4 regions of the Shewanella sp. WE21 genome follow, and region 1 is predicted to be linked to each of the others. Evidence: predicted binding sites of a transcription regulator. Region 1 holds the regulator's gene; each other region holds the start of a gene.
The links. The regulator LexA, encoded in region 1, represses DNA repair genes until DNA is damaged. The targets are predictions, from matches to a motif close to TACTGTATNNNNATACAGTA.
Positions count from the first base shown of each region.

Region 2: the regulator LexA is predicted to act here: its motif matches at 3,727-3,746, upstream of CKQ84_RS16665 (DNA topoisomerase III).
Region 3: the regulator LexA is predicted to act here: its motif matches at 3,790-3,809, upstream of umuD (translesion error-prone DNA polymerase V autoproteolytic subunit).
Region 4: the regulator LexA is predicted to act here: its motif matches at 6,605-6,624, upstream of recN (DNA repair protein RecN).

Region 1 is NZ_CP023019.1:1,587,515-1,595,540, forward strand. Features, by position in the region: gene plsB (glycerol-3-phosphate 1-O-acyltransferase PlsB) at 1-2,151, opposite strand, end outside; gene lexA (transcriptional repressor LexA) at 2,312-2,932, shown strand; gene CKQ84_RS06800 (cell division inhibitor SulA) at 2,929-3,441, shown strand; gene coxB (cytochrome c oxidase subunit II) at 3,845-5,380, shown strand; gene ctaD (cytochrome c oxidase subunit I) at 5,390-6,982, shown strand; gene CKQ84_RS06815 (cytochrome c oxidase assembly protein) at 6,984-7,565, shown strand; gene CKQ84_RS06820 (cytochrome c oxidase subunit 3) at 7,562-8,026, shown strand, end outside.
Region 2 is NZ_CP023019.1:3,740,401-3,748,426, reverse strand. Features, by position in the region: gene CKQ84_RS16670 (alpha/beta fold hydrolase) at 115-1,404, shown strand; gene CKQ84_RS16665 (DNA topoisomerase III) at 1,615-3,714, opposite strand; gene CKQ84_RS16660 (hypothetical protein) at 3,881-4,168, shown strand; gene CKQ84_RS16655 (sodium:alanine symporter family protein) at 4,436-5,914, shown strand; gene purF (amidophosphoribosyltransferase) at 6,042-7,556, opposite strand; gene CKQ84_RS16645 (CvpA family protein) at 7,614-8,026, opposite strand, start outside.
Region 3 is NZ_CP023019.1:4,616,055-4,624,080, forward strand. Features, by position in the region: gene CKQ84_RS20615 (glycoside hydrolase family 15 protein) at 1-1,182, shown strand, start outside; gene CKQ84_RS20620 (helix-turn-helix transcriptional regulator) at 1,303-2,121, opposite strand; gene CKQ84_RS20625 (SLC13 family permease) at 2,202-3,593, shown strand; gene umuD (translesion error-prone DNA polymerase V autoproteolytic subunit) at 3,827-4,243, shown strand; gene umuC (translesion error-prone DNA polymerase V subunit UmuC) at 4,240-5,514, shown strand; gene CKQ84_RS20640 (cupin domain-containing protein) at 5,991-7,148, opposite strand; gene CKQ84_RS20645 (PolC-type DNA polymerase III) at 7,368-7,994, shown strand.
Region 4 is NZ_CP023019.1:3,217,069-3,225,094, reverse strand. Features, by position in the region: gene rlmD (23S rRNA (uracil(1939)-C(5))-methyltransferase RlmD) at 1-499, opposite strand, end outside; gene barA (two-component sensor histidine kinase BarA) at 600-3,401, shown strand; gene CKQ84_RS14095 (YjaG family protein) at 3,376-3,975, shown strand; gene CKQ84_RS14090 (DUF3319 domain-containing protein) at 4,119-4,352, shown strand; gene lldR (LysR family transcriptional regulator LldR) at 4,374-5,273, opposite strand; gene CKQ84_RS14080 (AEC family transporter) at 5,564-6,526, shown strand; gene recN (DNA repair protein RecN) at 6,655-8,026, shown strand, end outside.

The DNA of each region.
Region 1 (8,026 bases):
TAACAGATTGAAAATAATAGCGTAGCGTTGCAAAGTTTCACTCACTGAACTGGCTAACAACAATAATTGGCTTGAGTGCTCAGGCACGACAGCTAAAGTATCTGTCTCAACTACTAAACCTTGCCCAATCAGGAAATCCAGTACTTGCTCAACATAGGCTGGTAAGTCTTTAATTCCCATGAAGAGTTCGGCTTTCAGCAGTGGATAAAAATCGGCAACGATTGAAACCACTTGCTGGCGCAGGATCTGTTCATTGTGGGTTAAACAACTCGCAATTAATGAAGGAACAATAAATAAGTGAATGATATTGTTACGATAGTAAGTCATAGACACAGCCTGACTCGCTTCGATAGACACTATTTCCCCTAAAGGATCGGCACTAACAACAAACTTGTTCAGCTCTAAACCTTGCTGCACTAAATGCTTACCATCACCTTCGGCAACAGATGTATAAGAAGTGTAAGGCACTTTTTTGAGTAGGGTCAGATACAAATCAAGCTGACGCTCCAGCAGACTACGTTCTAAGGCGTTTTGATCTGTCGCCAGTAAAACTAAGCTAGTCAAAGTCACCGAACTCGCGGCTGCGGCATCATTGATACGCGTCATCACCCGATTAGCCAGCACGTTTACCGCTGGCGTTAACCAACTTGGTTTCTGCTCGGGATCATCGGCCAACTCAGCACGCCAGTTTGGCGCACGCTCATTTAAGAAATTTTGCAGGGTAATAGGCTCGCCAAAATTCACATAACCTTGGCCAAAATTACCTAATTTGCGAATGGCACCGAACACCTGCCACACAGATTCTTTTTTCTTTTTCTTACCGCTTAACTCTTTATGGTAAGTCGCCACTTCCATCACATGGTCATAGCCTAAATACACAGGCACAAGTGTGACAGGACGTTCAATACCGCGCAGTACGCTGTTCATCGTCATGGCGATCATGCCAGTTTTCGGCGCCAACAGACGGCCAGTACGTGAACGGCCACCTTCGGAGAAGTATTCCACCGAATAACCTTTAGCAAACAGCTGGTCTAAATACTCACGAAATACTGCGGTGTACAGCTTATTGCCATTAAAACTACGGCGGATAAAGAAGGCACCACCGCGACGGAACATAGGTCCCGCGGGCCAGAAATTGAGGTTAATGCCGGCAGCAATGTGCGGCGGAACCATGCCTTGATAATACAAAATATACGATAACAGCAGGTAATCCATGTGGCTGCGATGGCAAGGCACATAAACAATTTCGTGGCCATCGTGGTGCAGCTGGCGAACTTGCTCGGCGCCTTTAATGTTAATCCCGCTGTAAAGCTTGTTCCACAGCCAAGTTAAGAAACGCTCGGCAATACGCACTAAACTATCTGAGTAATCGGCAGCGATTTCATCGAGATACTCAATAGCCGTCTCGCGCGCTTGGGTCTCAGAAATCTTTTTACTGGCGGCTTCTTCTTGAATCGCTTTGCGCAGCGACTCAGATTTGAGCAACGAATGAAACAGTGCTTGGCGGTTTGGCAGCACAGGCCCTGTCATTACCTTACGTTGACGACGGAAATGCACGCGCGCAACCCGCGCTAACTTATGGGCAATCCCCATGTCGGTGCCATGTTCGTCAGCCATGTAACGCAGGGATACGGCATTCGAAAACTGCACGAAGTTATGTCGACCTAAGAACAGAATCATCAAGCACTTGCGTAGCCAAGTCGGGTTTTCCCGCTCAAATACGGCCGCCTTCATAGTGTCGTCTTCTTTCCCTGGCGTGCGACCCCAATACAAACTCACGGGCACCAGTTGAATATCCAATTCAGGACGTTCCTTATGCACGGCTAACAAACGCATAAAGCATTCGAGGAAAGGCTCATTACCAGCACGTTCGCCAAACAGTGGCTTACGCCCTTGAAGACAGACAACCCGAGGCGCAGTCACACCATTAGCCACTAGAGGCTCATAAGGGCTTGGTAAACCTAACTTAGCCGTTATTTCGCTCAAAGCAGCTATGTCACTAAGGGATTCTGTTTTCATCACATAAACAAGGGGTCTGGAAGCATCCAGATTCAGATCGGCAAAGGGATCCTGAGGCACCACAATAGTGTGCACTAAGTGTTTTTGGATCCAACGTAATGATTTCAACCAAAGAGAGTCGTGTTTAGGCATTATTCTTATGCAATTAAGTGCGTTTACTAGCCCGATAGAATACCAGACTATGGGCAATATTCGCTAATTCTCTCCAACATAGCTAAAAAGTGGTTAATACTTGCGCTGCAAACAATACTGTATATACTAACAGTAACTGTATAGAAAAACAGGAAACACCATGAGACCTTTGACGCCACGCCAAGCTGAAATTTTAGAGCTAATTAAACGAAATATTGCCGATACTGGCATGCCACCCACTCGGGCAGAAATCGCAACCCGTTTAGGTTTTAAGAGCGCCAATGCGGCTGAAGAACATCTTAAAGCGTTGGCAAAAAAGGGCTGCATTGAGATCATGCCAGGCACATCTCGAGGCATTCGTCTGCCTGCGGAAATCGAAGATTTGACTGAAACAGGTTTACCGCTCATCGGCCAAGTGGCCGCGGGTGAACCTATCCTCGCCCAAGAACATGTTGAACAGTACTACCAAGTCGACCCAAGCATGTTTCATCCCGCCGCCGATTTTTTACTGCGAGTAAAAGGCGACAGCATGAAAAATATCGGCATTCTCGAAGGTGATTTGCTGGCAGTTCATAAAGTAGAACAAGCTAGAAATGGTCAAGTGGTTGTCGCTAGAGTCGATGACGATGTCACTGTTAAACGTTTCGAAAAAAAAGGTAATGTAGTCTATCTACATGCCGAAAATGAAGATTACTCCCCGATTAAAGTGGATTTAGGCTTCCAAAGTTTAACAATTGAAGGACTCGCCGTCGGTGTGATCCGTAATGGAGATTGGCTATGAATAAACTACTTGGCAATGCCCCCCGCCATCCGGGCTTGTGGCTCGATGAAGTCCGTGATGCCGACTATGACTGGCACCATGCGCCCATCGCCTGCATGCCAACTAAGACTCAAGGTCGCCAAGAATTAATTCATCTGAGTGCACAACTCGCTCAGTTAAGCCAACAGGGCCGTTGGTTAGTGCTCATCAACCCTCCAAGTATTGGCTACAAGCAAATGCTCGCCAGCGCAGGTGTGCGTATGGATAGAGTTTTGCTGGTACATGCTAAAGATGAAGTCGAAACCCTGTGGGCGATGGAGAAAGCCCTGACAAGTGGTACGTCCAGTGCAGTCATTACTTGGACTCAATCATTGGATGCGCGGGATAATCGACGCCTACAAATCGTGGCTAAAAGTGCCCGAGCTATGGGCATAGTGCTTGAAGACGTAAACAGTCACTTACATGCCGACGTACGCATTGAGCAAGGCAATCTCTTCGGTCAGCAATCTTTTTTTAGCTCTGTACACTAAATATTCATTTAATTTTTTACCTTGAAAGCCGCCTCACCTATGAATGTGAGGCTTTTTTTTGGCAATTTTTCAGATAATTAGATAAATAAGTGATCTTGATCAATATTTAAACAGCAAGTATGGTTGGTTAAGTCGGTGATGATATATCACCTTCCGTGGTCAATGAATCGAGTATTTATCGAACTCGAAGCGCCACTAAAAATAGAGAACAGATTTATTTCAGCAGTATGTGCCAGCGTGGCTAATTACCAGCAGTAACAATACTTGATTAAAAGTAACAGCCGCCAACGCACGTTGAAGTCAAAAAAGCTTTTTTGGGAACTGAAGAGTTTGCATAGAGTTGAGACTTACTGTGTTGCTCTTCTTTGTAGTTGCTATTCGCAATTGGCAGAGGAGAAGTCTTGTGAAGCAATTGTTGTATTGTTTACTCGTGGTGCTTTTCGCACCACCGTTGACCGCCGCGGACATGCGGTTCAACATGACCCCTGGCGTGACCGAGATCAGTGGCAAGGTTTATCACTTGCACATGACCATCTTGTATATCTGCTGCGCAATAGGCCTAGTGGTCTTTGGCGTCATGATTTACGCCATGATCAACCACAGAAAATCCAAAGGCGCTGTCGCGTCCCACTTTCACGAAAGCACTAAAGTTGAAATCGCTTGGACGATTCTGCCATTTATCATTTTGATCTTAATGGCGATTCCAGCGACAAAAACTTTAATCGCAATGGAAGATCCCAGCAACGCCGATCTCACCGTAAAAGTCACGGGTTCACAATGGAAATGGCATTACAGCTATTTCGATCAAGATATTGATTTTTATAGCATACTGACAACACCCAGAGCACAAATCGAAGGCACCGAAACCAAGGGTGAAAACTATCTATTGGAAGTCGATAAACCGCTCGTTCTACCGATAAACCGCAAAATCCGCTTTCTGATGACTTCAGAGGATGTCATCCATTCTTGGTGGGTACCCGCCTTTGCAATTAAGAAAGATGCCAACCCTGGATTTATCAATGAAGCTTGGACTCGCATCGACAAACCCGGCATTTACCGTGGTCAATGCGCCGAGCTCTGCGGTAAAGACCATGGTTTTATGCCTATCGTAGTACAAGCGTTACCCGAAGCCGAGTTTGAGGCTTGGGTCACAGAGCAGAAACAAGCTGCAGGTGCTGCGGCTGAAGCCGCTCAAGCCGCTTTATCACAAACCCTAAGTAAAGAAGAGTTGATGACTCAAGGTGAACAAGTTTACCTCGGGCACTGCGCAGCCTGCCACCAGCCCAATGGCGAAGGGTTGCAAGGCGTATTTCCGCACCTTAAAGGTAGCCCGATTGCAACGGGACCACTCAGCGGTCACCTTGAAATTGTGCTCAACGGTAAAACGGGTACAGCCATGCAAGCGTTTAGTAAGCAATTGACCGCACAAGAAATCGCGGCAGTGACTACCTACGAGCGTAATGCTTGGGGCAATAATACTGGCGATGCAGTGCAAGCCAAAGACGTCAACGAGTACATGAACGGCAATTCTGCACAAACATCCGCCGCGGTACCAAGCGGTACAACCCCGACACCCGCGCCTGCAAAAGACGTCTCAGCTGCAGTAGATCCCGCAAGCCTCTCCACACTCAGCCATGACGCCCTCATGGCCGAAGGTGAAACTGTCTACGCGACCTTCTGTGCTGCCTGCCATCAAGTGACAGGTGCAGGAATACCACCCGCCTTCCCCGCGCTAGTGGGTAGCGCTATCGCCATTGGACCAGTCGCCAATCACATCGATATTGTGATGCACGGTAAAACAGGCACGGCTATGCAGGCATTTGGCAAACAGCTTAGCCCACAACAACTTGCAGCAGTCATTACCTATGAACGCAATGCTTGGGGCAACAATACCGGCGATACAGTGCAACCTGCTGATATCGCAAGTCATGGACAGTAGGGGATAATGATGAGCACAACGACTCAAGATCAAACCGCAGCCCATGATGACCATCATCATGGTGCGCCAAAGGGCATCATGCGCTGGCTGCTAACCACCAACCATAAAGATATAGGTACTTTGTATTTATGGTTCAGCTTCATTATGTTCTTAACCGGTGGCGCTATGGCCATGGTGATCCGCGCTGAACTCTTTCAACCTGGATTACAATTGGTCGAGCCCAACTTTTTCAACCAAATGACAACTGTTCATGGGCTGATCATGGTATTCGGTGCGGTAATGCCAGCCTTTACAGGGCTCGCTAACTGGCTGATCCCTATGATGATAGGGGCGCCCGATATGGCGCTGCCACGGATGAATAACTGGAGTTTTTGGATACTCCCCTTCGCCTTTACTATTCTTCTCAGTTCGCTATTTATGGAAGGTGGCGGACCTAACTTTGGTTGGACCTTCTACGCACCACTATCAACAACTTATAGCCCAGATAGCACGGCGCTCTTTGTATTTTCTATTCATATCATGGGGATAAGTTCGATCATGGGCGCGATCAACGTGATTGTGACCATAGTGAATTTACGCGCGCCAGGCATGACATGGATGAAGTTACCATTGTTTGTCTGGACTTGGCTTATCACGGCATTCCTACTGATCGCGGTTATGCCCGTACTCGCGGGCGCAGTGACTATGGTGCTGACAGATAAGTTTTTCGGCACGAGTTTCTTCGATGCGGCTGGCGGCGGCGATCCTGTGATGTTCCAGCATATTTTCTGGTTCTTCGGCCACCCTGAAGTCTACATCATGATCTTGCCGTCCTTTGGCATCATCTCTGCCATAGTCCCCGCCTTCAGTCGTAAACCCTTATTTGGCTATGCATCCATGGTTTATGCTACGGCTAGTATTGCAATTCTGTCGTTCCTCGTATGGGCGCACCATATGTTCACCACAGGTATGCCAGTGTTTGCCGAGCTGTTCTTCATGTATTGCACTATGTTGATTGCAGTGCCAACTGGGGTGAAAGTGTTTAACTGGGTTGCCACTATGTGGCGCGGCTCACTCAGTTTCGAAACGCCCATGCTGTTTGCTGTAGCCTTTATCATACTCTTCACTATTGGCGGTTTTTCGGGATTAATGCTCGCCATTACACCCGCCGACTTCCAGTACCACGATACTTATTTTGTTGTGGCACATTTCCATTATGTACTCGTAACTGGTGCGATTTTCTCCATCATGGCAGCGGCCTATTACTGGCTACCTAAGTGGACGGGACACATGTACAACGAACGACTGGGACAATGGCATTTCTGGTGCTCGGTGATTTCAGTCAATGTGCTATTTTTCCCGATGCATTTCCTTGGGCTGGCAGGAATGCCAAGGCGTATCCCTGACTACTCGATTCAATTTGCCGATGTTAATCAAATCGTCTCGATTGGTGGGTTCGCCTTCGGCTTATCGCAATTGATTTTCTTAGTATTAGTAATTAAGTGCATCCGTGGCGGCGAAAAAGCCCCCGCTAAACCTTGGGAAGGTTCCGAGGGTTTAGAGTGGACATTGCCAAGCCCTGCACCTTACCACTCCTTCACGACACCACCTGAGGTGAAATGAAATGGCAACCCAACACCAGCAAGATAAACCTAAGTCAAATCGTAAACTTATCAGCATGTTAGTTATCGGCTGTATTGGAATGTTTGGCTTTGGATTCGCGCTGGTGCCGCTCTACGATGTGTTGTGCGAGCAACTCGGTATCAATGGAAAACCCTCCAATACCGCGAGTAGTTATCAAGCAATCACAGTAGATACAAGCCGAATAGTGACTGTGGAATTTATTTCTCAGGTACAAACAGGCATGCCATGGACATTTGCGCCACAAACCAAACGGCTCGAAGTTCACCCTGGCGAGCTAATCCATACGGCATTTTTGGCGCGCAATATGTCCGCTAAAGCAACGATTGGCCAAGCGATACCTTCAGTTTCGCCCGGCCAAGGTGCCGCTTATTTTAATAAAACAGAATGCTTTTGCTTTAATCAACAACCCTTAGCGGCGGACACTAGCGCTGAGCTGCCGCTCATTTTCTATGTGGATCCTCAGTTACCTGAGTCTATCCACACTCTGACCCTCTCTTACACTCTCTACGACATTACCGACAAGCAGTTAGCGTCTGCCATAGAGCAAGGAGCTGCAAAATGACAACGAAACATCAGTCTTACTACGTTCCATCCCAAAGTGTCTGGCCTATTGTAGGTGCCATTGGCTTGTTCTTAATCGCCTCTGGTGCAGGCCTTTTCGTGCAACAGTTGAAATCAGGTGCATCCGGTGGCGGTTATGTGCTGCTGGTTGGAATAGCTGTGATCCTATTCATGCTGGTAGGTTGGTTTAGAACCGTGATCCAAGAGTCGATGGCAGGGCTCTATTCTAGCCAAATGGATCGATCGTTTCGCCAAGGTATGAGCTGGTTTATTTTTTCGGAAGTCATGTTTTTCGGCGCTTTTTTCGGGGCACTATTTTATGCCCGCATGTTCGCAGTGCCTTGGCTCGGTGGCGCATCGAATAATGCCATGACCCACGAAGTACTCTGGCCTCAGTTTGAAGCTATTTGGCCGCTCATTACTACGCCAGATGGCACTAAAACCCAAGCTATGCCATGGACT
Region 2 (8,026 bases), 2.2 Mb from region 1:
CAAGTTAGCTGAAGATACGCATTTCAGGTAGCCTAGGTTGCTGCATCTTCAGCTTATTTGGGTATACAATCTGCCAATCACAATAACATGATCCTCTGCCATTAAGGTTGTTTGATGAAACCCGATATTATTCTCGCCGGAGTGCTGGCGAAGAAACACACTTTTACCTTGCCCCTCAACTATCAAAATCCAATTGCAGAGCAAATCCAAGTGTTTGCCAGAGAACTCTGTAGCCCAGAAAACAAAGATAAAAAACTACCTTATATCGTATTTTTTCAAGGCGGCCCTGGATTTGCGGCCATGCGTCCCGCCAGCAACAGCAGCTGGATCCGCCGCGCATTAAAAGAATATCGGGTATTATTACTCGATCAACGTGGTACAGGCTTATCAACACCGATTAATTACCAAAGCCTGCAACACTTAGATCCCGCAGCTCAAGCGGATTACCTAAGCCATTTCAGGGCTGACAATATCATTCGTGATGCCGAAACGATTCGTGCCCAGCTTTGTCCCGCCGATAAGTGGGCGATTCTCGGCCAAAGTTTCGGGGGATTTTGCGTGTTACATTATTTAAGCGCCGCCCCTCAAGGCGTCAGTGAAGCCTATATCACGGGTGGCATACCATCATTAACCCGTAGCAGCGACGACGTCTATCTTGCGACTTATCAACGCGTACTGGCGAAGAATAAACAATTTTTCCAACGCTTCCACGATGCTCAACATCTCGTCACTCGCTTAGCAAAACATTTGCTTGAAAATGAAGTGTATTTGGCAACGGGTGAACGCCTCTCGGTTGAAATGTTGCAACTGCTGGGTATTAATATCGGAATGGAGCAAGGGCCTGAATCGGTTTATTATTTGCTTGAGCAAGCCTTGATCAACACGGCTTCAGGGGCAGTAGTCAATCCGTTATTTTTAAATCATTTCGGTCAAATGCTCGATTACAACACTAACCCGATTTTTGCCCTGTTGCATGAAGCCATCTACTGTCAACACTCGGCCTCACAATGGTCGGCACACAGGGTTAGACAGCAATTCCCCGCCTTTAACTATCAACAAGGTAAACCGTTTTTATTCACAGGTGAGATGATATACCCATGGATGTTTGACCAATTTAGTCACTTAGTGCCGCTTAAAGCCGCGGCAGAAATCCTTGCCCATAAATCAAATTGGCCAACACTTTACAATCTAGAGCAACTGGCACAAAACCGAGTCCCTGTTGCAACGGCCATTTACAGTGAAGATATGTTTGTAGAGATGCAATACAGTTTAGAAACCACAAAACAAGTTGGCAGGCTAAAGTATTGGTTAACATCAGAATATGAACATAACGGCATCCGCATGGATGGAGAACGCATACTGGATAAGCTCATCAGCTTAAACCGAGGCGACACCCTAAGATAAATATGAACTTTAAGGGCTAATTAAGTTAATGCTGAGATTATATGCCTGCTCCTCATCAATTGAGTGATTTTGGCAAGCTTTAACGACCTATTTCCGTATGAGTAAACCGTTTTGGTTTACTCTTTTTTTTGCCCAAATTCAGTGCTATGAAAGCGTTATAGCTTAAGGTCGAATATCCCCTACAACAGAATCACAACGCACTCGTGACGATTAAACCTCTGTAGCCATTTTGCGTGTTCGACTCCTTGCGCCAGCACTAGCCACTGACTTATTCACACTGCTTTTAGCTGTACTTGCAGTGCCTGCCCGTTTTGCCGAGCTCGAGGCTTTGCGGTAAGGCGACTTACGATAACCAGATTTATTACTTGCCGTTTTACGATAACCTTGGCCTTGTAAACCATTAAGCGCGGTTGGCAGTTGGGCGCCTGCATTCTGGATAAGCGTGGATAAGGTGCCGAGCAGTGGCTGCATAAAGGCTTGATAAGAGGTTTCTTTATGGCAAATGCCATTCAGACTCGCTTCCCAAAGCGCTGTCATATCCGGCGTAGTCGCACTCGCGGGCAAGCTGTTAATCAATCCTTTCCCCACGTCTGTCGAGACAATAGATTTACCTAAGCGTTGTAAAAAACCGCGTTTGAACAGCAATTCGATAATACCTGCACGGGTGGCCTCTGTACCTAATCCGTCGGTTTCTTTAAGAATTTTACGGATCTCAGGATCGGTCACATAACGGCTAATACCCGTCATAGCACCGAGTAAAGTGGCATCGTTAAAGGCCTTTGGTGGTTGAGTATTTTTCTCCAACAATTCGCCTCGAGTACAATGCAAAGCCTGTCCCAATTTCAAAGGCGGTAATTGGCCGATAAACTCGTCATTCTCCTCATCGTCCTTACCTGTGCTTTCTTCCGTCGACTTGTTGCCACTCGCCTTACTGCCATTTGGCTCTTGGCGGGCAAAGAGTTGCTTCCAGCCGAGGGATTTATCCTGACGCGCCTTGGTATTAAATAAGCCACCCTCGATTGTCACTTGCACTGTGGTTTCACTGTAACAATAAGCCGGATAAAACTGTGCTAAGTACTGGCGAGCAACATGAAGATATAACTGCCTCTCACGCTGACTCAAGCTAGATAAGTTAGCCGTCTTCTCTGTGGGGACGATTGCGTGATGGGCGTCCACTTTTTTATCATCCCATGCTTTAGATTTAAGACGGGGCTCGGGTGCATCAGCACCTTGCAATAACTCAGCAGCACCGTCACTTATCGCCTTAAGTACCGAAGGCGCAAGGTTATGTTGCTCAACGGGTAAATAACGACTGTCGGAGCGTGGGTAAGTAATGAGTTTATGGCGTTCATACAAACTCTGGCAGGTATCGAGCACATCCTTAGCACTCATGCCAAACCGTTTCGCCGCATCAATTTGCAACGCGGATAAGCTGTAGGGCAATGGTGGATTCTGTTTCTTGTCCTTAGCCACTAATTGAGTGACTAAGACGGGTTTATCACTGATGCGACTCACCACATTTTGCGCTAACCCTCTCACTAACACTCGTCCTTCTTCATCCATATAAGGCTGACAAGCTTCGCTAGGTTGCCACTTGGCGCTGAAGGTTTCTTGCTTCTCGGTCGCCAAATGCGCTAGTACTTCATAAAAAGGTTTAGATTGAAAGTGGGCAATCTCTTCATCACGGCGCACCACTAGCCCAAGCAATGGCGTTTGTACTCGGCCGACGGATAACACGCCTTGATAACCGACCTTTTTACCTTGGATGGTGTACGCACGCGTCATATTCATGCCATAGAGCCAATCGGCTCGACTGCGGGCTAAGGCCGATGTGGATAAAGGAATAAACTCGCGATTACTGCGTAGCTGCGTTAGAGCCCGTTTTACAGCTTGTGGGTTTAAGTCACTGATCAGTAAACGCTGGGTTTGATGTAGCTTGTCCCCCGTCACGCCAAGATAGGCAATCACTTCATCCACGAGTAACTGCCCTTCACGGTCGGGATCGCCCGCATTAACCAAGGTGTTGGCTTGTTTGACTAATCGTTTAAGCACTGTAAGTTGGCTGCGGGTTGCGGCCTTAGGTTTTAGTTGCCACTTGTCTGGCACTATTGGCAAATGCTCGAATTTCCAAGACTTAAATTCGGGATTATAGGCATCAGGTTCAGCTTGCTCGAGCAAGTGACCAACACACCAAGACACACAATCGCCATTGGCGGCTTCGATAAATCCATCGCCTTTTTTATGGGGTTTAGGCAATACATCGGCAATGGCCCGCCCTAGGCTAGGTTTTTCTGCGATATAGAGAATCATATAAACACCAAGCACTGGATATAATTACAGTATAATTTAGCCCAAACGCCAGTTGAGTGCAAATTTCTGTAGTAAACCGAGCTTAAATGTAAAAGCTTAAGTGTAAATTCAATTGCGAATGATTCTCAACAAGGCATAAGATACACTAAATAACTAAGGAGTGACTATGAGACAGTTTGCAATAAATGCGCGACAGGCTATGACAATAACTCCAGCATTAATATTAAGATTCAATCAGTTATTGATATTCCATAGCTTAATGTTACTCGCAATAAGCATGCTCACCAGTACCTGGCTGGGACAAATGAAAATCATCGATATGCCGTTAGCATGGGGATTCATTCTCGTCATTCCTATTGCTGTGAGTTTATCTCTATTACTCAGCCATCAAATCACGCGCCATAGCTTAAGCAGCTTATTCGGCGTGTGGATGCTACTTTGGGTAATGGGATAACTGACATTCATAATAAATCACTACCGTATTTCGAGTTAACTCGCCCCTCTGCTCTATTTATCCATGCTAAAACTCAATTTCAAAACACATTGGTTTCAAATATTTAACATTTTAACTATGAAGCTCCCTAAAAAATAGTTATGTTGAGTATCTTGGATATTTACAAAAAATGTCTTAATCAAAAGTGAATGTCCTAACTCAACATCTGTTGAATAACCGTAAACCTAAAAACTCTGCTAAAACAACACAATAAAGGAATCGGAGTCTATGAATGAGATTGTCAACGCGATCAATAGTGTAATTTGGAGCCCTGCACTTATTTTTCTTTGCCTAGGTGTCGGGCTCTATTTCTCCCTTCGCACTCGATTTTTACAGCTGCGCCATCTGCCAGAAATGATCCGCCTGATGTTTGATGGTAAGAGTACTGATGCGGGAGTGTCGTCTTTTCAAGCACTCGCGATGACATTAGCGGGTCGAGTCGGTACAGGTAACATTGCAGGGGTCGCCACAGCAATCACCTTTGGTGGTCCTGGCGCTTTATTTTGGATGTGGATGGTTGCCTTTCTCGGTGCCAGCTCCGCCTTCGTTGAATCTACCTTAGGTCAAGTCTATAAAGAAAAAATCAATGGCGAGTATCGTGGTGGGCCTGCTTTTTATATTGAAAAAGGCTTAGGCATGAAATGGTATGCATGGGTATTTGCAATTGCGACCATATTTGCTTGCGGGATCCTGCTGCCGGGCGTACAAGCTAACTCGATAGGTTCAAGTTTAAAAACCGCTTTCAACATAGATCCTAATGTGACTGCAGCCATACTGGCTATGCTTCTTGGCTTTATCATTTTTGGCGGTGTAAAACGTATCGCTCACTTTGCCAGTGCCGTCGTCCCCTTTATGGCACTGGGTTACATCATAGTGGCTTGTGTCATCATAGCGCTAAATATTGGCCAGCTACCGGGTATTTTATGGTTAATTATCAAAAGTGCCTTTGGCTTTGATGCGGGTTTTGGTGCCATTTTAGGCTTAGCCATCATGTGGGGGGTAAAGCGGGGTATTTACTCCAACGAAGCGGGTCAAGGTACAGCGCCACATGCCTCATCTGCAGCGGCGGTAAGCCATCCAGCCAAACAAGGGTTAGTTCAAGCTTTTTCTGTGTATATCGACACCTTATTCGTTTGCTCTGCAACTGGTTTCATGCTGCTTATTACAGGACTGTATAATGTTCAGGGCCCAGACGGTGCGGCGCTCTATACCGGCATTGCCGGAGTCGCTGCAGGACCAGGCTACGTACAAACGGCAATGGAAAGTATGATGCCAGGATTTGGCAATATCTTTGTGGCTATCGCACTCTTCTTCTTCGCCTTTACGACCATAGTGGCTTATTACTACATTGCCGAGACCAACATTGCCTATATCAACCGTAAAGTAAATCATCCTTGGTTCATGGTCGTTCTCAAAGTCGTGATCATTGGCTCAACCGTATACGGCACAGTTAAAACGGCTGATATGGCTTGGGGAATGGGTGACATTGGTGTTGGACTCATGGCATGGCTCAATATTATTGCCATTATTCTATTAAGGAAAACCGCATTCACTTGCCTAAAAGATTATGAATCACAGCAAGCACTCGGCATAGAGCCACTTTTTGACCCGGTAAAACTGGGTATTAAAAATGCGGATTACTGGGTTGAACGTAAGCACGCTGAAGAAAATGTAATGACTGAAACAGCGCAACGCATAAATACGTAGACGTTATCACGATGATCCGTTAAGCAAATATAAGCCATTAAAAAGCCAGTGATTTCTCACTGGCTTTTTTTGTATCGTTTAGAACAAAAAGGACTCAAACTTTACGATACTGAATGACCCACAATCCTTATGGGTGACAGACGTTATGCAGCTCTAAGTTAGTGCCAATATCTTTATTTCGATCGGCTTTAGCATCGTCATTTCGCAGTTGCGTCAAGTGATCTAAATACGCTTGGTCAACGTCGTTCGTGATGTAGTGACCATCAAATACGGACGTTTCGAAACGTTTAATCGCAGGATTCTCCATTCTTACCGCTTCAATTAAATCGGGTAAGTCTTGGAAAATAATGCCATCAGCACCAATTAACTTGGCGATTTCATCGGCATCACGACCGTGGGCGATAAGCTCGTTTGACGTTGGCATATCAATACCGTACACGTTCGGGAAACGAATTTCCGGTGCGGCAGAGGCAAAATACACTTTCTTGGCACCGGCTTCACGGGCCATTTCGATGATTTGCTCTGAGGTCGTACCGCGAACGATAGAGTCGTCCACCAACAAGACATTTTTGCCTTTGAACTCAGTGTTAATCGCATTCAACTTACGACGCACTGACTTCTTACGCTCCTGTTGACCAGGCATGATGAAGGTACGGCCAATATAACGGTTTTTCACAAAACCTTGGCGGTACGGTAAATCCATGCAACGGGCAATTTCCAGCGCGATATCGCAAGAGGTTTCAGGAATAGGAATAACCACGTCGATATCATGATCGTACCATTCTTTCTTAATCTTCTCGCCAAGCTTAGCGCCCATGTTGACGCGACTTGCATATACAGACACTTTGTCGATCGTCGAATCTGGACGGGCAAAATAGACGAATTCGAAGATACAAGGTGCATAGCTAGGCTCGGCAGCACATTGACGGGTATACAGCTGACCGTCAATTGAAACATAAATCGCTTCACCCGGTGCAACATCACGCATCACTTCAAAGCCAACTGCATCGAGTGCCACACTTTCAGAAGCCACCATGTATTCAGTGCCAGTGGCAGTTTCGTGCTTACCTAATACCAAAGGACGAATACCAAATGGGTCACGGAACGCGACTAAGCCTTGACCAATAATCATAGCCACAACCGCGTAGGCGCCACGAGCTTGTTGGTGTACGTTAGCGACCGCATCGAACACTTCTTCCGACGTCAGAGTCAAACTCGTGGTTTTTTGCAGTTCGTCGGCGAGCAGGTTTAACAAGACTTCAGAATCCGAAGTGGTGTTCACGTGGCGACGTTTTTTGATCAGCCCTTCGGCTAATTCGACTGTGTTAGTTAAGTTACCGTTATGGGCTAATGAGATCCCAAATGGCGAGTTAACATAGAAAGGCTGCGCTTCAGATGCGCTTGAACTACCCGCAGTTGGATAACGCACATGGCCAATACCAGCATTACCTTGTAGGCGTTGCATGTGTTTGACTTCAAAAACGTCTTTAACCAAACCATTGGCTTTACGTAGTCTGAAAGCACCACGATCAATGGTCACAATACCTGCCGCATCCTGACCTCTGTGCTGCAACACTGTCAGTGCATCATAAATGGTCTGATTAACCGATGATTGGCCAACTATTCCGACGATACCACACATGGGTAAGCTTCCTCATTGTAAGATGTTCTATCACTTAGGATTATTTTATTTTCTTTCTTATAGTTTGGGTACAAAGCTGGAGGTGTTTTCCAAATAGTCAAAAAACCATTGGATAACAACGCCAAATTCGGGCACTAGCACAGAATCTTTCCACCATTGGGAGTTGGGAGAGCCTGTAAAAGCATCCATGAAAAACAACAAGGCGCTCACAATAAGCGCGCCTCGAATAGCACCGAAGCACAAGCCCAAAAGCCTGTCAGTGCCAGATAATCCGGTTTTGACAACAAGTTGTCCGAGAATATAGTTAACTAAGGCACCGAGCACCAAAGTGGTAATAAAGAGGATGGCAATAGAAACGCCATTACGCAGCATCTCATCGTTCATTTGTGTTAAGTGAACGGCAAGATCTTGGTAAAATTGGCTGGCAACAAAGAAAGCCGCAAACCATACCACTAAGGACATGGCTTCTT
Region 3 (8,026 bases), 2.2 Mb from region 1:
CAAGTGACCGAAAAGACGCCCGGCTTTACGGGTACGCACGGTTGGTTCCTGCAAAAGACCCATGTGGATGGCCAAATTGAGTGGGTTGGCGTACAGCTCGATCAAACCGCCATGCCTATCATGCTCGGCTGGAAACTCTGGCAAGCGGGCGTACTCACCCCTGATGAGATCAGTCACTGGTATCAAGAGATGCTCAAAGGTGCAGCGGACTTTTTGATCAGCGGCGGTGAGGTCAATCTGGATTGGAATCACACCCAAATCACCCCGCCTAAAACTCAGCAAGAACGTTGGGAAGAACAAGCGGGTTACTCCCCCTCGACAACGGCCGCAGTGATCGCAGGTCTTGTTGCCGCGAGTGACATCGCCAAAGAAGCCAAAGATCCCGACTCCAGCAGCCGTTATCTTGCCGCCGCAAAAGGTTTAAGTGATAGCTTAGAAAAGCACTTAGTCACCACTCAAGGACTATTGAAGAACAGCGCAGGCGTCAGCGCGCCCTACTATTTACGTTTAAGCCCGAATGGCAAGCCAAACACCAGCGATAAACTGGCGGCAAATAACGGTAAGCAAGGTTTAGATCAGCGTCAGATCCTCGATGGCGGATTTTTAGAACTAGTACGTTATGGCGTGCGCGGTGCAACCGACAAGCTGATCAATCAAAGCCTTCAATTGATTGATAACACTGAACTTGAACCAAACCTACGCCTTAAATATGAGTTTACCGCCAAAGATGGCAGCACTATCCCAGGCTTTAGACGTTATGGCAACGACGGCTACGGTGAGGATACGGTTTCTGGCAATAACTACGCAGAATCCGGCAGCAACAGCGCCGATCAACGCGGTCGAATCTGGCCCTTCTTCACCGGCGAGCGCGGTCATTTTGAGCTAGCACTCGCCCAAGCAAAAGGTGAGCTAACTGGCAATAACGCGCAGCAAACCAAGCAGCAGTTGATCAACACCTATGTGCAAGGCATGGAAACCTTTGCGAATGCGGGCATGATGTTACCCGAGCAAGCGTGGGACGGTGTCGGCGATGCCACCCGCTATCATTACCAACTCGGACAAGGCACCAACTCTGCCACACCGCTTGCTTGGACCCATGCCGAATACATCAAACTGGTGCGCTCAATGACCGATGGCCAAGTCTGGGATTATTACCCTATCGTCCCTGCGGCATTAAAATGACAAGTTGAAATAATCAATTAAAATAGTGCATTAGCTTAAGACACTTTGATAAATTGCAGGCTAGAACAGCATCCTAGATATTGTTCTAGCTTTTTTATAGACGGTTTTATGATGCCTGATTTAGCTCCCGTTTCTCATAGGCTTATGCTGCGGGTAATCTTGCGGCGTGCAACCAAATTGCATTTTAAAGGCGGCACTGAAACTGCTGACACTCAAATAACCTAAACTATGGGCCACCATAGTTGTGCTCTCCCCTTGGCTTAAGCTCTCAAGCGAATTTAACAAACGAAACCTTTGCCGCCATTGTCGATAAGTGAGCCCAGTTTCAGCTTTGAATAGTCGCTCAATCGTTCTCACACTCGCGCCGCCCATTTCGGCTAACTCGGTCAGTGAGTAACTCACTTTTGGACGTCGGATCAGCGTTTGGATTAATCGGCTGAGTCTTGGATCTGAGCCAGCGGGTAAATGGGCATCCAGACTGTCCAGAGTTTGAAGCTCATCGATGGCAACCAAACCCAGCCGATGCAGTTGTCCACTGTCCATAAGATGTGAACTTTCACAAAGTTTAAGCACTAATTCGCGCATCAGCGCTGTCATAGTCACCATCACCACTTGCGTATCCTGTGGCCTAACGCCATAGCTAGGGTCAATATAAATATTGCGAGTATGGGCGTGGGTTTCACTGTTCACTTGATGGGGCAAATTGCAAGGGATCCAAACGGCATGGGTTGAGGGTACCACCCAGACGGCATTTTCACTGCGAACACGTAACAAACCTTTGGCGGCCCAAAGTAGCTGACCCCGCGGGTGCGAGTGAGGTTCGATGCCCGCTTCCGCCGCCATATTGCGAGTATGGGTCAGCACGGGCCGATTGGCATCTATGATAAACGCCGCATCACTGGGTGTTAACAATGTCGCCTTAGGAACATACTTTGACATATTACCTTCTTAAAACGCCAAACCAAGTCAGTTATCTTAGTAGGCATCTTTTACGTATTCAACCCAATAGGTCGGTAAACATGAAACGTTTTATTGGCGTTAAACAGCTAGCGTTTTTCAGTGCACTGTTGATCGCTACTTTACTTGCGCTTTTTCCGCTAAGTCAGCATCCCGCGGTGTTTTCCTACAGCGCAGGCGTAGTGTTAGTGACCTTGATGTTTTGGAGCACAGGTTTCTTCCCGCCCTTTATGGCGGGGTTAATCTTTTTTGCCCTTGCCACCATTTTTAAACTCATTGAGCCGAGTATACTTTTCTCCGGATTCGGCTCAACTGCGGTGTGGTTAATCATTTCGGGGTTTGTGATCGGCAGTGCAATCACTCAGTCAGGTTTAAGTCGCAGAATGGCCAGTTTGATTGCCCCCATACTGACCTCAAGTTATCCACGCTTAATTGCGGGTTTGGTCTTTAGTGCCGTGCTGCTTGGCTTTGTGATGCCCTCATCCGTTGGCCGTGCAGTGGTACTGGTGCCTATTGGTATGGCGTTAGCCGAGCAAGTCGGTTTTGCTCGTGGTAGCCATGGGCGGATAGGCATTGCGACCGCCCTGGCACTGGCGTGTAACATGCCCAGTTTTGCCGTGTTGCCCGCGAATATTCCCAACATGATATTAGCGGGTTCCAGTGAGAATCTATTCAATATCCACTTTGGTTATACTGAGTATCTCTTATTGCATTTTCCAATCCTTGGCTTACTCAAATCAATATTGATTGTGGCGCTAGTCGTTTTCCTATTTCCTGCAAAAATTGATAACAACCAGCCTGAACGCGTTATTGAAAAAGAAGCTTATAACCTTGGTATGCAAAAGAAAGTTGCACTGTTACTGGCTATTACTTTGCTCTTTTGGGTGACTGACTCGCTGCACGGCATCAATCCCGCTTGGGTAGGATTAACAACGGCTATCTTGTTATTGCTCCCAAAATGGGGAGTGCTTGAGCCTAAGAGTTTTAATAGTTCAGTGGATTTGTCGACCGTCATTTTTGTCGCGGCGGCCTTAGGTCTGGGAGCATTGGTCAATCACTCCGGGCTCGGCACTGCGCTAGGTCAACTGTTCAGTGAATGGTTACCCTTGCAGCAAGGGGCATCGTTCATGAATTTTATGTCGTTATCGTTAATCGCGACGCTAACGGGGTTAGTGGCAACGGTTCCAGGCGTGCCGACTGTGTTATCCCCCATGGCGGCAGACTTTGCCAATGCAACTGGCTTCTCCACCCCAGCGGTATTAATGACGCAGGTGATCGGTTTCTCAACCGTGATTTTTCCTTATCAGGTGGCTCCTTTGATTTTGGCGATGCAATTATCCCAAGAGCCATTAACTAAACTACTTCGCATCACCTTACCTCTAGCGGCAATAACTCTAGTTGCACTTATTCCACTGGATTATCTGTGGTGGCTATGGCTCGGTTGGATTAACTAAATTGCGTTAACTAAAGCGGGTTAACTAAAGTGCGTTAACTGAATTAAATGGACGAAACGCTCACCCTTAGCGATATTCAAGCCGTCAAGGGTGCTTTAGAACAGCCATCATCAATTGCTCAGCACTCGACAGCGCTTGGGTCGATAACATAACTCTCCCCACATAAATTCTTTCGATAAGCTTCATAGTTAGACTATACTGTTTATATGTACAGTATATTGTGATTTATTATGATGCTTCTAGGCCGCTTCGCCAAACATACCCAATATCAGCTCTCGTTATTTAGCTCCTTGATTGCCGCAGGATTTCCGTCACCGGCCCAAGACTATGTAGAACAAACATTAGATCTCAATGAGTTATGCATCAAACATCCTGCCGCCACGTTTTTTGTCAAAGTCCAAGGGGATTCGATGATCGAAGCGGGGATTTTCTCCGGTGATATTTTGGTGGTGGATCGCTCACTACAGCCAGCCCACGGTGATACCGTTGTCGCAGCGGTGAACGGTGAGTTTACCGTAAAGCAATTACAGCTACGCCCTGTGGTGCAATTGCTACCACGTAATGCCTTATTCTCCCCGATCGCCATCAATGATGAGTCTGAGTTAAACATCTTTGGGGTAGTGACCAACGTGGTGAAAACGCTCAAATGACGCCCTCACTATTCGCCCTCGTCGATTGTAATAATTTTTATGCCTCCTGTGAGCGGATGTTTAGGCCTGATTTGGTTGGTAAGCCGATTGTGGTGTTATCCAATAACGATGGCTGCGTCGTCGCCCGCTCCGTAGAGGCAAAACAACTTGGCATCAAAATGGCGGTGCCTGTATATCAAATCGCAAACCAACTCCGCCAGCATCAGGTTGCGGTATTCTCCTCCAACTATGCACTCTATGCCGACATGTCAAACAGAGTGATGACCACCTTAGAGCAAATGGTGCCGAAAGTAGAAGTGTATAGTATTGATGAAGCGTTTTTAGATCTATCACGCATCGATAAATGCACCGATATTCATCAGCTTGCATTAAATATTTATCAGCGAATACCGCAATGGACAGGGATCAGTGTTTGCGTTGGCATTGGGCCGACAAAGACCCTCGCCAAACTGGCAAACTATGCTGCTAAGCGTTATCCAGCAACCCGGGGCGTGGTTGATCTGCGCGACCGTGAACGCCAACGACGACTCATGGCGCTTATCCCTGTCGAAGAAGTCTGGGGAATAGGCCGTAGGCTTACGAAACGCTTGAACATCATGGGCATAAATACCGCGCTGCAATTGGCGGATGCGCATCCCAAACTTATCCGCGATACCTTTTCGGTCACCGTTGAGCGCACAGTACGCGAACTTAACGGCATTGCCTGTGATGACATACAAGAGGTCGCCGCCACTAAGCAACAAATTATCAGCTCCCGCTCCTTTGGTAGTCGTATTGATAACTTGGAAACGATGCAACAGGCAATCAATGAATACACTTTTAGGGCCTGTGAAAAACTGCGCTCCGAGCGCCAATACGCTAAAGCGATGTCGGTATTTGTGCGTACTAGTCCTTTTAGCGATATGACTCCCCAGTACAGCAAATCGCTGTCGGGCAGTTTAGTTCGGCCCAGCAATGATACGCGGGATTTTGTCACCCTTGGCCAAAGCCTATTGCAACGCATTTGGCGTGAAGGTCATGCTTATGTAAAAGCTGGTGTCATGTTAGGGGATTTTTTTGGTGCAGGCGTGTTTCAGCTCGGATTATTCGATGACGTCACGCCTAGGCCTAAAAGCAAGGAGCTGATGCAGTTACTCGATAAAGTGAACCACAGCGGCCGCGGAAAAATTTGGTTTGCAGGACAAGGTATTGACCCAACTTGGGGGATAAAACGTGAACTGCTCTCCCCTCGTTACACCACCCAATGGGCACAACTGCCCATAGTGAAATAATCAGCAAATCCAGTGGCTAAATGACCATCTGCGAATCGCATTAATACTCTAAGCATTGGTTATTCAGTGAAGCTCACTCCACTCCTGACGATATTAATCAGAATAGGCTTATCGGCCTAAATCCATCTCACTAAGACTGTGCCAGCAAAACTCATCTCGCTTGGTAAAATAATTTAAAAAAAAACAATGTTTAACATTAAAAATGACAAGGCAATGAACGCAGTAGAGAGACAACTAAGGCAATAAAGCAGACTTGCAAGTCTTCGCAATCTTAAAAAGATAAGCAAGGGCAAGCATGAGCTTGCCCTGAACGTAGATGCGGCTTTCAACATTATTCTGCTTTAAATCTCAACTAACACTAGAATGCATCCAACACTATAATCCAACGATTGCAAAACCGACTTAACACTAAAATCCATCGGCGTTAGCGCTAAAATAGTATCAACATCCATCATGCTTTGCCTATTATCTCAGCCTTAACACTCTTCATCACTCAGGTCTTCAAAGTACCAGTAACCGAGGTTCACCCACTCAGTCAGCTGCGTAAGCAAATCGGCATCGGCTAACCAGGGGGCTAAGGCGGTTTTATCTAACTGATTGCTATCACATAGTAGTGGGATCACCTCGGCCAATTCGGCTGAAAGCAGATACTTATCACCATTAATATACACAACGCCTTGTCCCACATTGATATCAAAATACAAACAACGCAGTCCGCCGAGGCGAATAAGCGGTTGCTCATCGAGCCAAGCGAGCACTTCGTCTTGCGTGATGTCCAACGGCTCATCGGGTAAATCGAGGGCGCATTTAGATTGAGTTAAATAGCGGCCCGAAAACTCGCTCACCAGTTCATCGGTTAACATATTAGTCAGTTGCGTGCGTAACCGCGCTAAATCGCGATTATCGACACAACCACTGCGCGTTGTCAGCTCGCGGTCTGGATCTTCAATCTGCTGTGCGCCTAAATCTTGCTCAGACAGATGATCGGCCAAAGCACTTACCATATCTTTGGCGGAAGCTGTGCGATAACCTACTGAAAAACTTAAAGACTGTTCTAAGGTTATACCGTCATGGGGGAATCCTGGGGGAATATAAAGGATGTCGCCGGGCAATAACTCAGTATCGATAATCGGTTCAAAAGCTTCTGTGTGCAGCAAAGCGGGATGGGCGGCAAACTCTTTGTGCGGCCCCAGATCGCCTACGCGCCAGCGGCGACGTCCCGAACCTTGGCAAATAAACACATCATACAGATCGATATGCGGCCCCACGCCACCGCCAGGAGTGGCAAAACTCACCATCACATCATCTAAACGCCAGCGCGGAATAAAATCAAAACATTGGATCAGGGCTTCTGCATCGGGCACCCAGTTGTTCAAGGCTTGCACGATCAAAGTCCAATCCCGTTCACCGAGATGATCGTAGGAATCAAAAGGGCCAAATTCAGCCTGCCATTGCCCTGCCTGTTGGTACACTCGCCGAGATTCCACCAGCTCATCCATGGCTAAGCCGGCTAACTCTTCGGGCGAGATTAAATCTTGAAAATGTTTGAATCCTTGGCGGATAACCAAAGGTTTTTTCTGCCAATATTCTGCTAAAAATTGCGCGGGCGTTAAGCCATTAATATCGAGTTGCATGGGTTGCTCACAAACCAAACTGTTATTCATAGAGGTAAATGCTAACAGGAAGCGAAACCAAGAAAGCTCGACCGGATCAACAAAGCATTAAGTCTTTTATCAGCGTTAATGTGATAGTGAATTTACTAACGTATTGAATTACAATCGGCTTATCTAAAAGCGTTGCGCTGTCAAAGACGGCAATGCTGACACATCATTTATAGAGTCCACATAAGATCTATGCCTACATCTGCAGCTAACACTTTGGTCGTGCTCGACTTTGAAACCACAGGGCTATCGCCCAATCAAGGGGACCGCGCGATTGAAATCGGAGCTGTGCTGATTGAAAACGGCGTGATCACCCAAAGATTTTCAGAGTTGATGAACCCAGGATTTAGAATAAGTCGTTTTATTGAGGACTACACAGGGATCAGCAATCAAATGCTCAGGGATGCAGCGCCCTGCAATGAAGTGATGGCGCGTTTTGCCGACTTTATCGCCGATCATAACTTAGTCGCCCACAATGCGGCATTTGATCAGCGCTTTTTAGACGCGGAATTTGCCCAAATTCGCCATCGCTATCGAGGACAATTTGGTTGCTCCTTGCTAGTGGCAAGACGTTTATATCAAGCGGCACCCAATCATCAGTTAGGTACTTTAGTGCGCTATAAACAGTTACCAAGCGATGGCACCTTTCACCGCGCCTTAGCCGATGCCGAAATGACTGGCCATTTGTGGCTGGCAATGCTGGCAGACCTTCAGCAAGAGTTCGGTCTCAATGCTCCCACCTTCGAGTTACTACAAAAAATCGCCAAGAAAACCAAAGCAGATGTGCCGAAGTTTTTACGTCAATATGCGGTTAAGTGATCCCAAAAAGCAAAAAGCCGATAAATCCAAGG
Region 4 (8,026 bases), 1.6 Mb from region 1:
GCACCACATTGCTGCTACTGGCGGCGCGAAAGCCTAAACTTAAGTGCTTGGTATTTTTATCAAATAAAGTTGCAAGACGGGCGCGGCGACGATAATGCCAACCTTCCCCCGTGAGTGCGGGCGATAAAGCACCGCCTTCAGTGCCAGCAAACTTAGCCATAATATCCAGCAACGCGGCTTCTTTATGCTCACGCTGACCCGATAATGACATATGCTGTAAGTCGCAGCCGCCGCAGGTGTGGTAGTGTGGACACTCAGGCTCGACGCGCTCAGAGCTAGGTGTATCGACTTTAATTAACTTGGCGCGGGCATAATTTTTCTTTTGCTCGGTGAGCTGTACTGTCACGGTTTCATCGGGCAAAGCGCCAGGGATAAACACGACTTTACCTTGATGTTGTGCTATACCAGCACCTAAGTGATCGAGCTGTTCTACGCTCAGCGATAACTTAGCCGACAACTGTTTGGAACTATTTGGTTTTGCTTTAAAAAATTGCGCCATTTCGGCCTCTAAATCAATAAAATACTGGCAAAGACCGCCCTCTTTCTGGCAGTCTTATAAAATTATCTTAGTCTCTATCACAGGAAACACCGCCGCTGCTATGAACCCTGTCAACAACATGACCAAATACAGCCTACGTTCTTGGGTTCTTGTGCTGGCGCTCGCGCCAACAATCTTGGTCGGTATCCTTCTGGGCAGCTACTTTACCATAAACCGTTTTTATGAGCTCGAAGATACGCTCGTCGAACAGGGCAGCAATATTATCGAGCCACTGTCGATTGCCAGTGAGATCGGCTTAGTGGCGAATGATCGCGAGGCGACCAAACGCTTACTCGCGGCGGCGCAGCTCAACAAATCCACCTTAGTAAAATCCATCGCGATTTTCGATGCCAATAATCAACTCTTTGTGACCTCCCACTATCACAAAGACTTTGAGATTATGCGCTACAAAGAAGCCCTCAACACGCTGCATAAAACCGAAATTGAACATGTGGACGACAGCCTTATTTTACGGACGCCCATTTTTGCCACAGGCCCCATTGCTGCTCCCGCTAATTACGATATCCAGACAGACGATGGTCATCTTTTAGGTTATATCTCGATAATAATCAATAAAGAACGCGCCTTGTTAGAGCAACATAGAGCCGCAGTCGCCGCCTTTATTATCGTGTTGATCGGCGTGCAGTTAAACCTGCTATTTACTTTCCGGCTAGTGAAAAACGTCACTCAGCCCATTACTGAAATGGTGCGCGTCGTCGCTAAAATCCGTGAAGGTAAATTGGACGCCCGCTTAGATGGCAACTTGATTGGTGAGCTGGACTTACTCAAACGCGGCATCAATGCCATGGCAGGTTCGTTGTCAGAATACCATGATGAGATGCAGCAAAATATCGACCAAGCGACGTCGGATCTGCGGGAAACCTTAGAGCAGATTGAAATCCAAAACGTCGAGCTGGATTTAGCTAAAAAACGCGCCCTAGAAGCCAGCCGAATTAAATCTGAATTCTTAGCGAATATGTCCCACGAGTTACGTACGCCGCTCAATGGCGTTATCGGTTTTGCGCGGCAATTAGTCAAAACACCATTGCATTCGAGCCAAGTCGATTACATCAAGACCATAGAACGCAGCGCCACTAACCTGCTGGGTATCATCAACGACATTCTCGATTTTTCTAAACTCGAAGCCGGTAAAATGGTGTTAGAAAACATGCCCTTCGGCCTTAGGGAAACCATAAGCGATACGATTACCTTGATCTCGGGCAGCGCACAGGCCAAAGGCCTAGAACTCGTCGTCGATATCGCCCCCAACGTGCCCGACAATGTCAATGGCGATGCCATGCGCGTATGCCAAATCATCAATAACTTGGTTGGTAACGCGATTAAATTCACTGACTCTGGCAGCGTGATGGTCAAAATCGAACTGCAGAGCCAGTCGGATGAACAAGTGGTACTGCGCTGTGATGTGGTCGACACAGGTATTGGTATCGATGAAAGCCAACAGGACTTTTTATTCCAAGCCTTTGGCCAAGCAGACTCGTCGATTTCGCGCCGCTTTGGTGGCACCGGCTTAGGTTTAGTGATCACTAAGCGTTTAGTGAATCAAATGGGCGGCCAAATCGGCTTTACTTCATCCCCAGAAAAAGGCTCAAACTTCTGGTTCAGTTTACCGCTCGGCTTAGGTCAATTCCAAATCGGTGACTCACTGCCGCTCGAAAAACTCAAAGACAAAACCATACTGTTTTACGAACCGCGAGTACTCACCCACGCAGTATTAAGCCGCCAATTGAATCAATGGGATACAAAAGTCACCCATCATCAGCATATTCCAAGCTTGTTGACTACGCTCACCACGGCTGAAGCGCCATACGACTATGTTCTCCTGAGTTGCCATGGGTTTAGCGATTCAGCACAACTGGTAAGTACACTAAACTTAGCGAAGACCAAAACAGATTGCCTTATCGTGCTATACGATTGCCAAGAACAGGATGCCTTAACCCAATTTATTCGCCCGAATGCCGATGTGGTGTTGTCTCTGCCAGTCAGTGAGCATCAGCTTGCGCGCAACTTACTCTATCCACCGATGGAGTACGACATCATAGCCCCTGCGACAATATCAACGCCGGTTGCGCGCCAATCCTTAACCGTGCTAGCGGTAGATGATAACTTTGCCAACTTAAAACTGATTGATACTTTACTCAGCGAATTAGTGACGACTGTGGTTGCCGTCAACAGTGGTGATGAAGCAGTTAAACAGGCGAAGACTCGCACCTTCGACTTGATTTTTATGGATATCCAAATGCCTGGCACAGATGGCATTAGCGCCACGAAGCAAATTCGCCAAGGCTCGATGAACCGCAACACACCGATAATTGCCGTGACAGCCCATGCCATTGCCGAAGAACGCGAACTGATTTTAGGCAGTGGTATGGACGGATATTTGCCTAAACCTATTGATGAAGCGGCGCTCAAAGATATTATTCATCGCTGGATCACTCGGCCTAAGTTCACCCATTTTGACCTGCATACGCTGAACTGGGATTTATGCTTAACCCAAGCCAATCACAAGGCCGATCTCGCCTTAGATATGCTCAGAATGTTGCTCGACTCATTGCCGCAAACCGTGGCGACGATTCAAACGGCGCTAAGTCAAAACGATCACCCTGTCATGCTCAGTACTATCCATAAGCTGCATGGTGCGAGCTGCTACTGCGGCGTGCCCACCACACAAAGGTTATGCCAAGAAATTGAATCGGCACTAAAACGTGAAACATCGGTTGAAGATCTCGAACCCGAAATACTAGAGTTACTTGATGAGTTAACTAAGGTAGAATCTGCGGCAAATCAAGTGATATCACAGCTATCAGCGGAAATAACAGATGACCAAAAAAACGGGCTTCTTTAAACGTCTCAAGGCGTTAACACTGCCACAAAAACAACTCTTTGCCACTGCACTTTGCCAACGTATGTTGCCCAACTATCAACTGTTTTCCGAAGTCTGTGAGTTTGGCGATCCTACTGTGTTGAGTACCGCATTAGAACTATTGTGGCAATCCCAGTACGACTCCAAGCTCAAATTCAATGTCGATGTGCATCTGCAACGCTTGGAAGATAACACCCCAGAACCCGCTGATTTTGAAGCCTATGGCGTCTATCCTGCCATGGATGCTGTGGTCGCCATATCGACCTTACTGGGTGCGATTCAAGGCAAAATTGAAGAAGATATAGTCAATATCAGCAAATTGTCATCCAGCACAGTGGCTAACTACATCGAAGCGATCAGCGATGTCGATTTGGTGGATGAAGCATTAGATGATTTCGTTTTCGCCCATGAAGTCATGGAAGAAGAGAAAGAATTACAAAATTCTCTGCTGGAAATTATTGAAGAAAATCCGAAGATCACTGCAGAACTGGTCAAAGGTTTACGCAAAGACATTATCGAAGCTGGCGTATCAAATATCGGTATCAGCGTCGCTTAATTGATGGGGGTGCTTGGGGTTACTCAAGCACCTATTATCCATGCAGAATAAGAAAGGGATCATCGTTTTACACCCTCACCAACGAATCCCGTCAAAGATATCCAGTTGCTATAAATAGCATCAATAAAGATTGAGTTATTCCAATGAAAAAGATTGTTTATCAAGGATTTGTCTTAACCAATAGCGAAGGACGCACCGACAGTTGGAAACTGACCATCAAAGATCAACAGCGTATCGGTTCTTTATTTGAACTACGGCGTTTAGTGGGATACTTCTTAGAACTCGGCATACTGCCCGCGACACGCTCCAGCCTGCAAGATGCAAAACAAACGCAAAACACCATGAGCAAAAACACCGTAAAACCTAAAAGACGCTAAAAATCAGTTCTCCTCAATAAATCAACGCATAGAGAATAACTCTGGCGCCTTTGACTGCATAAACTCAATAAAGACTCTTACCTTTAGCGGCTGCTGGCTGCGCTGATGATATAAAATCGAAATTCGCCTCTGTTCGCCAATCCATTCCGGCAGTAATACTTTAAGTTTCCCCTCTTTAATCTGCTGTTTTACAAATAGTTCAGGACCATACAAGATCCCGCCATGGCCTAAAGTAGCCTGAATCGCTCCGTGTAAGTCCGTGAGGGTGAGCTTAGTCGGGCCATTAAAATAAAAAGACTCGCCGCTTGGATGCTTTAAATGCCAATTAAACAGCGGCCAGACTTTTATCAGTTGATGGGCTTCAAGATCATCGGGATGCTCAAGTTTAGGCGCCTGAGCCAAATATTCTGGTGTGGCAAACAGGCAATAGTCGAGCTCGCCTAAGGTACTCGACACCCAAGAAGAATCAGGCTGAGCCCCGCCAACAATCGCCACATCTATGCCTTTGTCGATCAAATCGACTAACTCATTGCTCTGGGAAATGTGTAAACGGATATCGGGATATAGGCGGCCAAATTCATTTAATGCTTGAATAAACACGATGGAAATAATCGAAATCGGCGCCGCGATGCGCAAGGTTCCCTCGGGTTTATCGCTGCCTAAACCACTTAGTTCATCAAATTGAGCAACCACGCTCTGGTAACGTTGAAAGAGCGCCAGCCCTTCCTCTGTCAGTCGCAACTTGCGGGTGCTGCGCATAAAGAGCTGTTTATCGAGCTTCTCTTCCAACTTCGCTAACTTGCGGCTCACTGTGGCAATGGGCATATCAAGCTCCTTCGCCGCCTGCGAAAAACTGCCCGCATTGACTAAATGCACAAAAAGATAGACAAGTTGTAGTTCAGCGCCTAAATCATCACTCATTGCATATCCTAATTTCACATATTGGGTATTGACGTTAAAACGCTAAATTCACTAAGTGATTGTGTTTTAAACATTGAATTATTCACTTATACGACCATAGCGCAATAGCCTTAGATTGAAATGGTATGTTATTTTGTGGCGAGTTTTACTGCGCTGGCGCTAAATCTGGCTCTAAAGTGACATAAAAAGAAGCAAGTGCTGTAACTCTGTCCACCAAGAATCATAGCGACAGTAAAATGACGACGGTGGGCGAGTTTATTCAAATTTAATCGTAAGGATGAGTGAGGGAAATGACCATTTTAACCCCTCTGTTTGCCGTCTTCGGGATCATGTTGCTCGGTACACTAGTGCAAAAACTAAAACTCTTGCCCGTCGATACGGATCAAGTGCTAAACCAATATGTGTACTACATTGCATTCCCCGCGATCATGCTTATCGCCCTCGCCCTGCAGCCGATTGACGAGATTTTGCAATGGGGATTTATTGCGGGCTACAGCACAGCTATGGTAATCACTTATCTTGTCTGCCTTGGGCTATCGCTGATCGCTAACCCTAAACAGCATGCGGTTGCCGCTATTCGAGCCCTCAATGCCACCTTTGGTAATACGGCATTTATTGGTATTCCACTGCTCATCATCCTCTTTCCGCACCAACAAAGTGCCTTAGTCGCCGCCGCGATTGCCAGCTTATTATCCGTGCTGATGTTTGCCGTCGCCTTAGTCTCGATGGAACTGGCCACTAACACCCAAAGACAACACCACGCCTTAATCATAATGGCAATGGCGGTCGGTAAAAACCCTATCGTTATTGGTAGCTTAATTGGCGTCGGCATTTCGGCGCTAGAGATAAAACTGCCGTCAGGGCTGGCGCTAATGATCCAGCAAATAGGCAATACCTCAAGCCCCTGCGCCCTATTTGCTATCGGCATGGTACTCGCCAAAGCGATGCGCTACCAGAAAGATAGCAGCGTATTTAGCCCCAAGAATTTTATCGAACTGAGCCTTATCAACCTCTTCAAGCTGACTATCCAACCGGCACTCGTTTACTTTATGCTTAACCGTTTTGGCGTAAGTGGTGACTACCTGATCATGGGCGTGATCTTGAGCGCACTTCCCACCGCGGCTAGCGTGTACTTACTCGCCCAGCGTTATAACACTCAGGCTTCAACCAGTGCTCAAGGCATTCTATTTGGCACCTTAGTCACTTTCTTCAGTTTACCTATCTTAGAAAGCTTAGTAAGAACCTATGCATAATCAGTTAATTAAAAATATTTACTGTCGATAATGCCGATTTTTCACCCAAGCCACTTTACTGTATATAAAATCAGTATATACTGTTTATCAATACAGTGGTTTGGTATATTTTTCGACAGGAATTCACTATGCTTTGCCAACTCAGCATTAATAACTTCGCTATCGTCCGTTTTTTAGAACTGGATTTTCGCCCCGGTATGACCAGCATCACAGGTGAAACCGGTGCGGGTAAATCGATTGCCATCGATGCGCTAGGCCTATGCCTAGGCAATCGCGCCGATGCCAGCAGTGTTCGTCCCGGAGCCAATAAAACCGAGGTCAGCGCCCGCTTTTCCTTGGATGATATTCCACTGGCAAAACGTTGGTTAGAAGATAACGATCTTGAACTCGATCATGAGTGCATTCTACGTCGAACTATTGGTAGCGATGGCCGTTCACGCGCCTACATCAATGGGAATCCAGTGCCGCTGACGCAGCTAAAATTACTGGGTCAGTTGCTTATCGGTATTCACGGTCAACATGCGCACCATGCAATGTTAAAAAGTGAACATCAACTCACCCTGCTCGACAGTTATGCCAACCACAGATTGCTTATCGATACGGTTGCCGCTAGCTTTCAACGCTGCAAGCAAATTGAGGCCGATCTAAAACAACTCGAAGCCTCCCAGCATGAACGTATTGCCCGTAAGCAATTAGTGCAATATCAAGTAGAAGAACTCGATGAGTTTGATCTTAAAGTTGATGAGTTCGATGAGATTGAGCAAGAGCACAAACGTCTGGCTAATGGCACTGAGTTGATTGATACCTGTCAGGCGAGCTTAGATATACTCACAGAGGGCGAAGAGAACAATATAGAGTCGCTGCTCAATCGAGTCGTTTCCCTCGCCGAAGATCTGCAAAGCTACGATCCTGCATTAAGCAATATCAACACTATGCTCAATGATGCCTTAATCCAAGTGCAAGAAAGTGCAGGCGAATTACAGCACTATTTGAGTAAGCTTGAACTCGATCCAACCCACTTTGCCTATTTAGAAGAACGGCTATCAAAAGCCATGCAACTGGCGCGTAAGCATCATGTTAGCCCGAATAAACTGGCCGAGCATCATTTAGCATTAAAGGCTGAGCTGAGCACCTTAGACAGTGATGAAAGTAAACTTGAAGAAATTCAGCTTCAAGTCGAAGCAAGTAGAGCCGCTTACCTTAGCAATGCGCAAAAGCTCAGCCAAAGCCGCGCTAGATATGCCAAAGAACTCGACAAACTGGTGACTCAGTCAATCCACGAACTGAATATGCCTAAGGGTAAATTTACGATCGAAGTCAATTTCCACCCCGAGCAAATGTCAGCCAATGGCAGTGACAATATCGAATTTATGGTAACCACTAACCCTGGCCAACCTTTGCAACCGATTTCAAAAGTCGCGTCTGGCGGTGAGCTCTCACGGATAGGGCTAGGGATCCAAGTGATTACCGCGAAGAAGGTTGCCACACCGACATTAATTT